Regions from separate parts of the Pantoea sp. X-Soil-YNGN-775 genome, predicted to be linked through region 3. Evidence: predicted binding sites of a transcription regulator. Region 3 holds the regulator's gene; each other region holds the start of a gene.
What was found. The regulator PurR, encoded in region 3, represses purine synthesis genes. The targets are predictions, from matches to a motif close to CANGCAAACGTTTGCNTG.
Positions count from the first base shown of each region.

Region 1: purH (bifunctional phosphoribosylaminoimidazolecarboxamide formyltransferase/IMP cyclohydrolase) is a predicted target of PurR. The motif match lies at 2,018-2,035, and genes of this name have one in related genera.
Region 2: guaB (IMP dehydrogenase) is a predicted target of PurR. The motif match lies at 714-731, and genes of this name have one in related genera.
Region 4: purM (phosphoribosylformylglycinamidine cyclo-ligase) is a predicted target of PurR. The motif match lies at 1,853-1,870, and genes of this name have one in related genera.

Region 1 covers NZ_AP035945.1:245,817-248,942, forward strand. The annotation lists gene purD (phosphoribosylamine--glycine ligase) at 1-262, opposite strand, end outside; gene purH (bifunctional phosphoribosylaminoimidazolecarboxamide formyltransferase/IMP cyclohydrolase) at 281-1,870, opposite strand; rRNA gene AC6I8I_RS01125 (16S ribosomal RNA) at 2,503-3,126, shown strand, end outside.
Region 2 covers NZ_AP035945.1:3,043,661-3,046,786, reverse strand. The annotation lists gene xseA (exodeoxyribonuclease VII large subunit) at 1-622, opposite strand, end outside; gene guaB (IMP dehydrogenase) at 791-2,257, shown strand; gene guaA (glutamine-hydrolyzing GMP synthase) at 2,330-3,126, shown strand, end outside.
Region 3 covers NZ_AP035945.1:1,800,519-1,803,644, forward strand. The annotation lists gene punR (DNA-binding transcriptional activator PunR) at 1-345, shown strand, start outside; gene purR (HTH-type transcriptional repressor PurR) at 342-1,367, opposite strand; gene cydH (cytochrome bd-I oxidase subunit CydH) at 1,649-1,738, shown strand; gene AC6I8I_RS08465 (C40 family peptidase) at 1,797-2,582, opposite strand; gene AC6I8I_RS08470 (Grx4 family monothiol glutaredoxin) at 2,947-3,126, shown strand, end outside.
Region 4 covers NZ_AP035945.1:3,020,862-3,023,987, reverse strand. The annotation lists gene purN (phosphoribosylglycinamide formyltransferase) at 115-753, opposite strand; gene purM (phosphoribosylformylglycinamidine cyclo-ligase) at 750-1,790, opposite strand; gene upp (uracil phosphoribosyltransferase) at 2,019-2,645, shown strand; gene uraA (uracil permease) at 2,806-3,126, shown strand, end outside.

The DNA.
Region 1 (3,126 bases), 1.6 Mb from region 3:
CGGCAGCGCGAAATGCATCGACCACGCCCGCCACCAGTGGCGCCTCAGGGCCGACGATGGTCAGATCGATGGCTTCGCGTTGTGCAAAGGCCAGCAGGGCAGGGATATCAGTGGCGGCGATCGCCACATTCTGCAGCGCTGGCTCTAATGCGGTGCCGGCGTTGCCCGGTGCCACAAACACAGTTTCCGCCAGCGGAGACTGTGCGGCTTTCCAGGCTAATGCGTGCTCACGTCCGCCATTGCCAATCACTAAAATTTTCATCTGTAACTCTCCAAACGATTAATGGCGGAAGTGGCGCATATCAGTAAAGATCATCGCAATGCCGTGTTCATCAGCTGCGGCGATCACTTCGTCATCACGGATTGAGCCGCCAGGCTGAATCACGCAGCTGATACCTACCGCCGCTGCCGCATCAATACCGTCGCGGAACGGGAAGAAGGCGTCAGACGCCATCGCCGAGCCTTTTACTTCCAGCCCTTCATCGCCCGCTTTGATGCCGGCAATCTTAGCGGAATAGACGCGGCTCATCTGGCCAGCGCCGATACCGATAGTCATATTGTCGCGCGCATAAACAATGGCGTTAGACTTAACGAACTTCGCCACTTTCCAGCAGAACAGTGCATCACGCAGTTCCTGCTCGGTTGGCTGGCGTTTGCTGACCACGCGCAGCTGGCTGGCATCGACCATACCGAGATCGCGATCCTGCACCAGTAAGCCGCCATTAACCCGTTTGAAGTCCAGCGCGGCCACCCGGTTTTGCCACTGGCCGCAGATCAGCACCCGTACATTCTGTTTGGTCGCGGTAATTTTCAGCGCCGCTTCGGAAACTGCAGGCGCAATGATCACTTCAACAAACTGACGGCTGATAATGGCCTGCGCGGTTGCTTCATCCAGCTCGCGGTTAAAGGCGATGATGCCGCCGAATGCGGAAGTCGGATCGGTCTGCCAGGCACGCTCATAGGCCGTCAGCAGAGAATCACCGACCGCGACGCCGCACGGGTTAGCATGTTTAACGATGACACAGGCCGGCTCGCTGAACTCTTTTACGCATTCCAGCGCCGCATCGGTATCGGCAATATTGTTATAAGAAAGGGCTTTGCCCTGAACCTGCTGTGCGGTAGCGACGGACGCTTCCGCCACATTCTCTTCTATATAGAAGGCCGCATCCTGATGGCTGTTTTCGCCATAGCGCATATCCTGCTTCTTAATGAAGTTCAGGTTAAGGGTGCGCGGGAAGCGACCGGCTGGCTGGCCGCGTTCGCCATGATAGGCCGGCACCCGCGATCCAAAATAGTTAGCGATCATGCTGTCGTAAGCGGCGGTGTGCTCGAAGGCTTTAATGGCGAGGTCGAAGCGGGTTTCAAGGGTCAGGGCGTTCTGATTCGCGTCCATCTCAGCCACGATAGCCGGATAGTCGCTGCTCTTCACTACGATCGCCACATCTTTATGGTTCTTCGCAGCGGAGCGCACCATAGTCGGGCCGCCGATATCAATGTTCTCAACGGCATCTTCCAGCGAACATCCCTCACGTGCCACCGTCTGGGCAAAGGGATACAGGTTTACCACCACCATATCGATTGGGCTGATGTCGTGCTGCGCCATGATGGCATCATCCTGGCCGCGACGGCCCAGAATGCCGCCGTGCACTTTCGGGTGCAGGGTTTTGACGCGTCCATCCATCATTTCCGGGAAGCCGGTGTAGTCAGAGACTTCAGTGACAGGCAGGCCCGCATCCGCCAGCAGGCGAGCCGTGCCACCTGTGGAGAGCAGCTCGACACCGCGGTCAGCGAGCGCCTGAGCAAATTCGAGGATACCGGCTTTGTCAGACACACTGAGCAGAGCGCGGCGTACAGGACGACGTTGTTGCATGGTGGTTTTATCCCTTGGCTTTGTTTCGCGTATATAAGAGCGTTACATCAAGCTTAACGATCCTTCCTTTGCTTATATAAGAAGAAAAGATCGAAAACTTCAGGTAACGCCCCGAAAAGGGGCATCCGTTACGTCGCCGGGCATTGTAGCGAAAACGTTTGCGTGATGCTCGCCTAAATTCGCTGTGCCCGATGAATGTGGATAAGTTTGTGCGTAACTGCGTATAACAGGGGCTTTTGCTGTGGAATGCAGCGAACGGTTGTTTTTATGCAATTTACAGGTTGCGCCTGCCGAACAACTCCCTATAATGCGCCTCCATCGACACGGAACAACGGCTTAACGCCGCCGGGTTGAAAGGCACAGGAGACTGCGCCGCCGGAGAAAAGCTTCTGAAAAAGAAGTTGACTCTGAAGGAGGAAAGCGTAATATACGCCACCTCGCGACAGACGGTTAACCCGCTGCTCGCACTGCTCTTTAACAATTTATCAGACAATCTGTGTGGGCACTCGCAGGATTGATATCAGCGTCTCCGGACGTAAAAAATATCAAGTCTCACGAGTGAACACATAATGAAATTCATTATGACGTTTTACAGATGAGCACCGCTTAACTTGTTTAAGCAAATCAAACTTAAATTGAAGAGTTTGATCATGGCTCAGATTGAACGCTGGCGGCAGGCCTAACACATGCAAGTCGGACGGTAGCACAGAGGAGCTTGCTCCTTGGGTGACGAGTGGCGGACGGGTGAGTAATGTCTGGGGATCTGCCCGATAGAGGGGGATAACCACTGGAAACGGTGGCTAATACCGCATAACGTCGCAAGACCAAAGAGGGGGACCTTCGGGCCTCTCACTATCGGATGAACCCAGATGGGATTAGCTAGTAGGCGGGGTAATGGCCCACCTAGGCGACGATCCCTAGCTGGTCTGAGAGGATGACCAGCCACACTGGAACTGAGACACGGTCCAGACTCCTACGGGAGGCAGCAGTGGGGAATATTGCACAATGGGCGCAAGCCTGATGCAGCCATGCCGCGTGTATGAAGAAGGCCTTCGGGTTGTAAAGTACTTTCAGCGGGGAGGAAGGCGATGTGGTTAATAACCGCGTCGATTGACGTTACCCGCAGAAGAAGCACCGGCTAACTCCGTGCCAGCAGCCGCGGTAATACGGAGGGTGCAAGCGTTAATCGGAATTACTGGGCGTAAAGCGCACGCAGGCGGTCTGTTAAGTCAGATGTGAAATCCCCGGGCTTAACC
Region 2 (3,126 bases), 1.2 Mb from region 3:
CGCCGCCACGGCCGACAATCAATACGTCGCACTCATTGCGCAGGTTAGCGATCTCAATCGCCCGGACGATTGCGGCAGGCGCATCAACGCCCTGAACCGGCGTGGGATAGATCACTACCGGCAAGGAGGGATCGCGGCGATGCAGCACCCGCAGCACATCGTGCAGCGCCGCGCCGGTTGATGAGGTGATCACCCCCACCTGGCGCGCCGGATCGGGTAGCGGTTGCTTATGCTGCGGTTCGAACAGGCCTTCGGTCGCCAGCCGCGCTTTCAGCAGTTCAAACTGCTGCTGCAGCAGTCCTTCACCGGCCGGATGCATACTTTCGATAATCAGCTGATAGTCGCCGCGCGGCTCATACAGCGTGATGTTGGCGCGAACCAGCACCTGCTGACCATGCTGCGGACGAAAGGTGACGCGACGGTTGCTGTTGCGGAACATGGCGCAGCGCACCTGGGCACCGTCATCCTTCAGGGTGAAGTACCAGTGACCGGAAGCGGGTTGGGTGAAGTTGGAGATCTCGGCGCTCAGCCAGACCAGGCCCATCTCTTTTTCCAGCAGCTGACGCACTGTGGTGTTAAGACGGCTGACGGTAAAAATATTGGCGACGGGTGGCAGCGACATGTGACGAAGATCAAATTCCAAATCAGTAGGTTAATTCATCGATACTACAGGGCTGATAGCGCGGATCAAGCGTTTTTCTGAAATAATGCTGGAGGCAATCGGTTACGGCCTGTATAATGCCGCGGCAATATTTTATCTATTCTCATTCACCCGAGGTGGAGTATTGCCATGTTAAGAATCGCTAAAGAAGCACTCACTTTCGACGACGTTTTGCTCGTTCCTGCACACTCCACCGTCCTGCCGAATACGGCCGATCTCAGCACTCAGCTGACCAAAAACATCCGTTTAAATATTCCGATGCTCTCCGCTGCAATGGACACCGTGACCGAAGCGGGTCTGGCGATTGCGCTGGCGCAGGAAGGTGGTCTTGGCTTCATTCACAAAAACATGTCAATTGAACGCCAGGCGGACGAAGTGCGCAAGGTGAAGAAACATGAAAGCGGCGTGGTGACTGAGCCACAAACCGTGCTGCCAACTACACCGCTGGCCGACGTGAAAGCGCTAACCGAGCGTAACGGTTTTGCCGGTTACCCGGTAGTAAACCGCGACAACGAACTGGTCGGCATCATTACCGGTCGTGACGTTCGCTTTGTTACTGACCTCTCCCAGCCGGTATCTGCGGTGATGACCCCGAAAGATCGTCTGGTGACGGTGAAAGAGGGTGAAGCGCGCGACGTAGTGCTGCACAAAATGCACGAAAAGCGCGTTGAAAAAGCACTGGTGGTGGATGACAGCTTCCATCTGCTGGGCATGATCACCGTAAAAGATTTCCAGAAAGCCGAACGTAAACCTAACGCCTGTAAAGATGCGCAGGGCCGTCTGCGTGTCGGTGCCGCCGTGGGTGCCGGTGCCGGTAACGAAGAGCGTATCGATGCGCTGGTTGCGGCTGGTGTTGACGTGCTGCTGATTGACTCCTCGCACGGCCATTCCGAAGGCGTGCTGTCACGTATTCGTGAAACCCGCGCCAAATATCCTGACCTTGAAATCGTTGGCGGCAACGTGGCGACCGGTGCTGGCGCACTGGCGCTGGTAGACGCGGGCGTCAGCGCCGTGAAAGTCGGTATCGGCCCGGGCTCCATCTGTACTACCCGTATCGTCACCGGCGTCGGCGTGCCGCAGATTACCGCCGTTTCTGATGCGGTAGCTGCACTGGAAGGCACCGGTATTCCGGTCATCGCCGATGGCGGTATCCGCTTCTCTGGCGACATCGCTAAAGCAATTGCTGCGGGTGCATCCTGCGTGATGGTTGGTTCTATGCTGGCCGGAACCGAAGAATCGCCGGGCGAAATCGAACTCTATCAGGGCCGTTCGTTCAAATCTTATCGCGGCATGGGTTCACTGGGCGCGATGTCGAAAGGCTCATCTGATCGTTACTTCCAGACTGATAACGCCGCCGACAAACTGGTGCCGGAAGGCATCGAAGGCCGCGTGGCCTATAAAGGCCGCCTGAAAGAGATCGTACACCAGCAGATGGGCGGACTGCGCTCCTGTATGGGCCTGACCGGCTGCCCGACCATTGATGACCTGCGCACCAAAGCGGAATTTGTCCGCATCAGCGGTGCCGGCATCAACGAAAGCCATGTCCACGATGTGACCATTACCAAAGAGTCACCGAACTACCGCATGGGATCGTAATCCCGTAAGATTTCCCGCCCGGCTTCAGCCGGGCGCTTTTATTTATCAAGTCACCGTTCTGGAAACCCCTCAATGACGACGGAAAATATCCATAAGCATCGCATTCTGATTCTCGATTTCGGCTCTCAATATACTCAGCTGGTGGCACGTCGCGTGCGCGAACTGGGTGTCTACTGTGAACTCTGGGCATGGGACGTGACCGAAGAGCAGATTCGCCAGTTCAATCCGAGCGGCATCATCCTCTCTGGCGGTCCGGAAAGCACCACCGAGCTGAACAGCCCGCGTGCGCCTGAATATGTCTTCAGCGCTGGTGTGCCGGTGCTGGGCGTCTGCTACGGCATGCAGACCATGGCGATGCAGTTGGGCGGTAAAGTCTCCGGTTCCAGCGAGCGTGAGTTCGGTTATGCGCAGGTTGAAGTGACCACCCCAAGCGCGCTGGTACGCGGTATTGAAGACGCGATCAGCGCCGCCGGTAAACCGCTGCTGGATGTCTGGATGAGCCACGGCGACAAAGTGACCGCCATTCCGGCTGACTTCGTCACCGTTGCCAGCACCGAAACCTGTCCGTTTGCCATCATGGCCAACGAAGAGAAGCGTTTCTACGGCGTGCAGTTCCACCCGGAAGTGACCCATACCCGTCAGGGGCTGCGGATGCTTGAGCGTTTCATTATCGATATCTGTGAATGTGAAGCACTGTGGACGCCGGCTAAGATCATTGAAGATGCGGTTGAGCGCCTGCGTGAGCAAGTCGGCAATGACAAGGTCATCCTTGGCCTGTCCGGCGGCGTTGACTCCTCTGTGACCGCGATGCTGCTGCACCGCGCCATCGGCGATCGTCTGACCTGCGTATTCGTGGATAACGGTCTGCT
Region 3 (3,126 bases):
ACCCTGCGCAGCTGGCCGTCGCTGGTGCTGGAAGATACCTCGCGCGCGCTGCCGCGCCGGATGACGTGGACGCTCGACAATCAGCGTCGGCTGGTGGTGCCGGAATGGCAGACCGGACTGGATTGCGTGCTGGCGGGATTGTGCGTGGCGATGGTGCCTGGGCATCTGGCGCGGCCATTACTGGACAGCGGAGCGCTGGTAGAATTAACGTTGCCGGTCGCGTTTCCGGACAGTCCCTGTTGCGTAAGCTGGGCGGAAGATCGCGCATCACCGGCAACGGGCTGGTTACTCAGCTATCTGGGTGATGCGCAAACGCTTAATCAGGAGTGGTTAAGCGAAGATTAACGGCGGTAGTCGCGGAACGGACCGTCAGCCACCGAACGGCGTTCAATCAGCGTTGGGTGTACTTCGATGGTCTGAGAAATCTCACGTTTACTGGTGATGCGATCCAGCAACATCTCCAGCGCTTTCTCACCCAGTTGCGCTTTTGGCTGATGCACCGTGGTCAGCGCAGGCGCAAAGTAGCGCGCGTTGCGCACATTGTCATAACCGATCACCGAAATGTCCTGCGGCACCCGCAATCCCATCTCATCGGCGGCGCAAATCGCGCCCATCGCCATGATATCGCCCCCGCAGAACACCGCAGTCGGACGCTGTTTCTGCGACAGGATCTGCTGCATCGCCTGATAGCCCGACTCCGGCTCGAAGTCGCCCTGCACGATCCATTCGGCACGCGGCTGAATGCCTGCTTCTTCCAGCGCCTTGAGGAAACCCGCGTGACGTCCGCCGCCGGTGTTGCGTTCCATCTGGCCGGGAATCGCGCCAATATCACGGTGACCGCGCTCAATCAGATAACGTCCGGCCAGGTAGCCGCCCTGAAAGGCATTATCCAGCACCGTGTCGGTGAAGTCAGCGCGTGATTCACCCCAGTCCATCACCACCATCGGGATATTGCGATTCTCTTCCAGCATCTTTAACAGATCGTCCGGATACTCAGAGCACATCACCAGCAGTCCATCGACGCGCTTCTGCGCCATCATGCTGAGATAGGCACGCTGCTTTTGCAGGTCGTTGTGCGCATTGCCCAGAATCAGGGTGTAGCCTTTATCAAAGCAGTGATTCTCCACCGCTTCAATAATTTCAGCAAAGTAGGGCGCTTCGCTGGAGGTTGCCAGCAGGCCCAGCGTTTTGGTGTGATTCACCTTCAGGCTGCGCGCCACCGCGCTCGGCGAATAGTGCAGTTCCTGAATCGCCTGCCAGACCGCGTTGCGCGTCTCTTCAGCGACAAAACGCGTTTTGTTGATGACGTGCGAAACGGTGGTCGTTGAGACGCCGGCGCGTTTTGCCACATCTTTAATTGTTGCCATTAAAATCGGACTCCAGGGCTTATCTAACGCAATGATAAGCATAATGTTAAACGTTTGCGTCTGCTCAGGGTTCTCCCCGCAATTATGCAGCTTTTCTGACCGGTAAACAGGCGTCTGGCGGGTAATGAGCGCCTGAAAAGGAGAGCAAACGGAACCGGGATTGCGCGCGTTGCGCAACAAAGGCAGGATTCTAACAAGGCTGAACGGATAAAACGAGATTTTTACCAGCCCCTATGGGAAAATGGCTTATCCCTACAAAATGTGTGACTAAGGAGCGCTAAATGAGTACAGATTTGAAACTGGCCCTGATGACTACCGTCGGCTGTCTGCTGATGATCGTCGCCTTTAGCTTTACAGCGGTGCTGCACTAATGAAAAAGCCGGGCATCGCCCGGCTTTTCTCTGTTTGATTTTCGCGTAGCGAAGCCGCTTAACGAATGGTTTTCGGGGTCATTACCCGCCGCGCGCCGATGTAGTGGCGCTGCCAGTAATCTTCACCCAGCGCACTGATCTGAATATCTTTGCCGGTGCGAGGTGACTGAATAAATTTGCCGTTGCCGAGATAAACCCCAACGTGATCGGCGGTGCCGCGACCATTAATCCGGAAGAAGACTAAATCGCCTTTCTCCAGCGACTCGCGTTTTACCGGCGCGGCGTCGCGCAGGTGGTACATCTCATTGGCGGTACGCGGGATCTTAAACTTGACCAGATCTTTATAGGCGTACCAGACCAGGCCGCTGCAGTCGAAACCGGTGTGCGGTGAGGTGCCGCCCCACTGATAGGGTTTGCCCAGCTGGCCCATCAGCTTGGTCATCGCCGTCTCACGCGCTTTCTGGTAGCGCTGACGATGTGACTTGCTCATTTTAATGGTGCCGATGTCACTGCTGCTGGCGTCTGCGGTTTTGAGCGCACGCTGATGGCCGTAACGTTTTTTACTGGCGGTTTTGAGCGGAGTTTTGCTTTTCTTTGCGGAAAGATGGCTGGCGCTGAGTTCGCTTTTTTTCTGTTTTTTGAGTTTGAGCTTCTGGACCGGGCTGACGCGTGTTTTCTTCGCCGACGTTTTCAACGGGCGACGCTTGCGGCGCTCATCTTCGCGCGCACTCTTTTTCTCTGCTTTATGCGAACTGACATTCACCGGCGCCTGCGGGGAAGCAGAAGCGATGTTGAAGAACAGTTGCGCAAAGGCAAGGATGAAAAGCGTAATGATTAAACGCATAGTCCGGTTTTAGTTAAGTTGTCAGGGCCACTACGCACCACGACAAAGTTGGGAATAATCTGATCCAGGATCAGTGCCGAAGCCATTCTAGTCCAGTTCGCCTGAAAACCGTAACGCCTTTTTTTATTAATCTTTCGGACACGCACAGTTGTGTCGAAAATGAGCATTTTCAGCATCTTATATCTACAAAACTATTGCAAATTATTAATATGTTACCTGCGGTTAATAATCATGGGTTAACAGGGCCGAAAACAGGAGTTAACAAACATGGCGATTTAATCGGGCAACGGCCAAAATCTCGTTTTCAGTCCTGGGGCGAAGTCGCTACAATAAACAAACACGAAGTAATGAATTAAGGAAGGCAATTATGAGTACTGTAGAAAAAATTCAGCGCCAGATCGCAGAAAACCCGATCCTGCTGTACATGAAAGGTTCCCCGAAACTGCCAAGCTGCGGTTTCTCTGCGCAGGCGGTTCAGGCGCTGTCAGCCTGCGGTGAGCGTTTTGCTTACGTGGATATTCTGCAGAACCCAGACATTCGTGCA
Region 4 (3,126 bases), 1.2 Mb from region 3:
AACGCACCCGACGTTTTTATCCATGGCCCGCGATGCTTTACTACGGGCCTGGGCTCCCTGAGCCTTTATTCTGCCAGCACTTCAGAAGAAACGATGGCTTCTGCTGCCAGAGCGTTAGTCGTTTGCATAACCCTGCGGCGGCAGGGGTTCACCGTCCAGCCAGGCTTTTCCGTCACGCATCCTGAGGCGTCCGTCGATAAACCAGCTAATCACCAGCGGATAGATCGCGTGCTCCTGATGCTGCACCCGCTCAGTAATCTCCGCTTCGCTGTCGTCCGGAAATACCGGCACTTTGGCCTGTAGGATCACCGGGCCACCATCCAGTTCATCGGTGACAAAATGCACTGAGGTACCGTGTTCGCTATCGCCATTCTCCAGCGCCTGACGATGAGTATGCAGGCCAGGGTATTTCGGCAGCAGCGAAGGGTGAATATTCAGCAGGCGGTCATGAAAATGCGCAACAAACCCACTGCTGAGGATCCGCATATAGCCTGCCAGCACCACCAGATCCGGCGAGTACGCCTCGATCTCGTTGATCAATTGCCGATCGAAGGCGTCGCGGTCAGCGAAGTCGCTGGCGGCCAGCGCTTTGGCGGGAATGCCCGCCTCCTGCGCCCGGGTCAGGCCATAGGCCGCAGCGCGGTTGCTGATAACGGCAGCGACGCTGCCGTTAATCCGCCCGCTGGCGCAGGCGTCAAGGATGGACTGAAGGTTAGTTCCGTTGCCGGAAATCAGTACAACCAGCTTTTTCATCCGTTGATGACCACACGCTCTTCCGCATCGGAGGCCTTGATCACGCCCAGCTTCCACGCTTTTTCGCCGGCAGCCTGCATCAGCGCGACGGCTTTGTCCGCCTCGTCCGGGCTCAGGGCGATGATCATCCCGACGCCGCAGTTAAAGGTGCGGTACATCTCAAAGCGGCTGACGTTGCCCGCCTGCTGCATCCAGCTGAACACCGCAGGCCACTGCCAGCTCTTCTCGTCAATCACCGCCTGGGTGTTGTCGGGCAGCACGCGCGGAATGTTTTCCCAGAAGCCGCCGCCGGTCAGGTGCGCAATCGCATGCACATCGACCTGCTCAATCAGGCTGAGGATATTTTTCACGTAGATGCGGGTCGGTTCCAGCAGGTGGTCAGCCAGCGGTTTGCCTTCCAGCTGTTCAACCAGCGGGTCGGTATTGCTGACTTCCAGAATCTTACGAACCAGCGAGTAGCCGTTAGAGTGAGGACCGCTGGAGCCGAGCGCGATCAGCACGTCACCGTCCTGCACTTTACTGCCGTCGATGATTTCTGATTTCTCAACCACGCCGACACAGAAACCGGCCACGTCGTAATCTTCACCGTGGTACATGCCCGGCATTTCAGCGGTTTCGCCGCCGACCAGAGCACAACCCGACTGCAGACAGCCTTCGGCAATGCCGGTGATCACCGCAGAAGCGGTATCAACGTCCAGTTTGCCGGTGGCGTAATAGTCGAGGAAGAACAGCGGCTCTGCGCCCTGAACTACCAGGTCGTTGACGCACATCGCGACCAGGTCAATGCCAATCGCATCGTGGCGCTTAAGGTCCATCGCCAGACGCAGCTTGGTGCCGACGCCATCGGTGCCGGAGACCAGCACCGGTTCACGGTATTTTTGCGGCAGCGCGCAAAGCGCACCGAAGCCGCCCAGTCCACCCATTACTTCCGGGCGACGCGTCTTTTTCACTACGCCTTTAATACGGTCAACCAGGGCGTTACCAGCATCAATATCAACACCGGCGTCTTTGTAACTGAGAGAGGTCTTGTCGGTCACTGCGAGGTCCCCACGCGAGTTGCGGTTGGTGGTTTAAATAAAGCGCGGCAATTCTACCAGCGCAGGCAAACGTTTGCGAGTCCGGGATTGCGCACCAGACGATTTTCATCAATCCTTATTTTGTCCCGGTAAATGCCGCCGCCTTGCGCAAGGATAAGTGGCGCGAAGGCAAAAAGGCGGTATAATCCCGCGATTTTTTTTAGCTCAACTCATTCCGGGAGAACACCAATGAAGATCGTGGAAGTCAGACACCCGCTGGTCAAACATAAACTGGGCTTGATGCGTGAGCATGATATCAGTACCAAGCGTTTCCGCGAGCTGGCATCAGAAGTAGGCAGCCTGCTGACCTACGAAGCCACCGCCGACCTGGAAACCGAAAAAGTGACTATTGAGGGCTGGAACGGCCCGGTGCAGATCGATCAAATCAAAGGTAAAAAAATTACGGTGGTCCCGATTCTGCGTGCCGGTCTTGGCATGATGGAAGGCGTGCTGGAGCATGTTCCCAGCGCACGCATCAGCGTGGTGGGCGTTTACCGTGATGAAGAAACCCTGGAACCTGTTCCGTATTTCCAGAAGCTGGTCTCGAACATTGAAGAGCGCCTGGCGCTGGTGGTAGACCCGATGCTGGCGACCGGTGGCTCGATGATCGCCACTATCGACCTGCTGAAAAAAGCCGGTTGCAGCAGCATTAAAGTGCTGGTGCTGGTGGCCGCACCTGAAGGGATTGCCGCTCTGGAAAAAGCGCATCCTGACGTCGAGCTTTACACCGCCTCGGTCGATCAGGGACTGAACGACAAAGGTTACATCATTCCTGGGCTCGGTGACGCCGGGGATAAGATTTTCGGAACCAAATAAATCGCACAGCCGGCCGCAGAGTCGGCTTTTTTTTGGCAAAAAAAGCATCATCCCCAATCGGATAACACCCGCCGTCTGGCGTCAGCGTCACGCATGCTGCGTGACGCTGCGTCGGCGCGGGTGTCAGCCAACGGGGAAAACGAACGCAAGGGGATAAATGATGACTCGTCGCGCCATTGGCGTCAGTGAACGACCGCCGTTACTGCAAACCATTCCACTCAGTCTGCAACATCTGTTCGCCATGTTTGGTGCCACGGTGCTGGTGCCGATTCTGTTCCACATCAACCCGGCTACCGTACTGTTATTCAACGGCGTCGGCACACTGATTTATCTGTTTATCTGTAAGGGCAAAATTCCCGCCTATCTCGGCTCAAGCTTTGCTTTTATCTCGCCGGTGCTGCTGCTGTTGCCACTGGGCTACGAGGTGGCACTGGGCGGATTTATTCTGTGCGGCGTGCTGTTCTGTATCGTGGCGTTGATT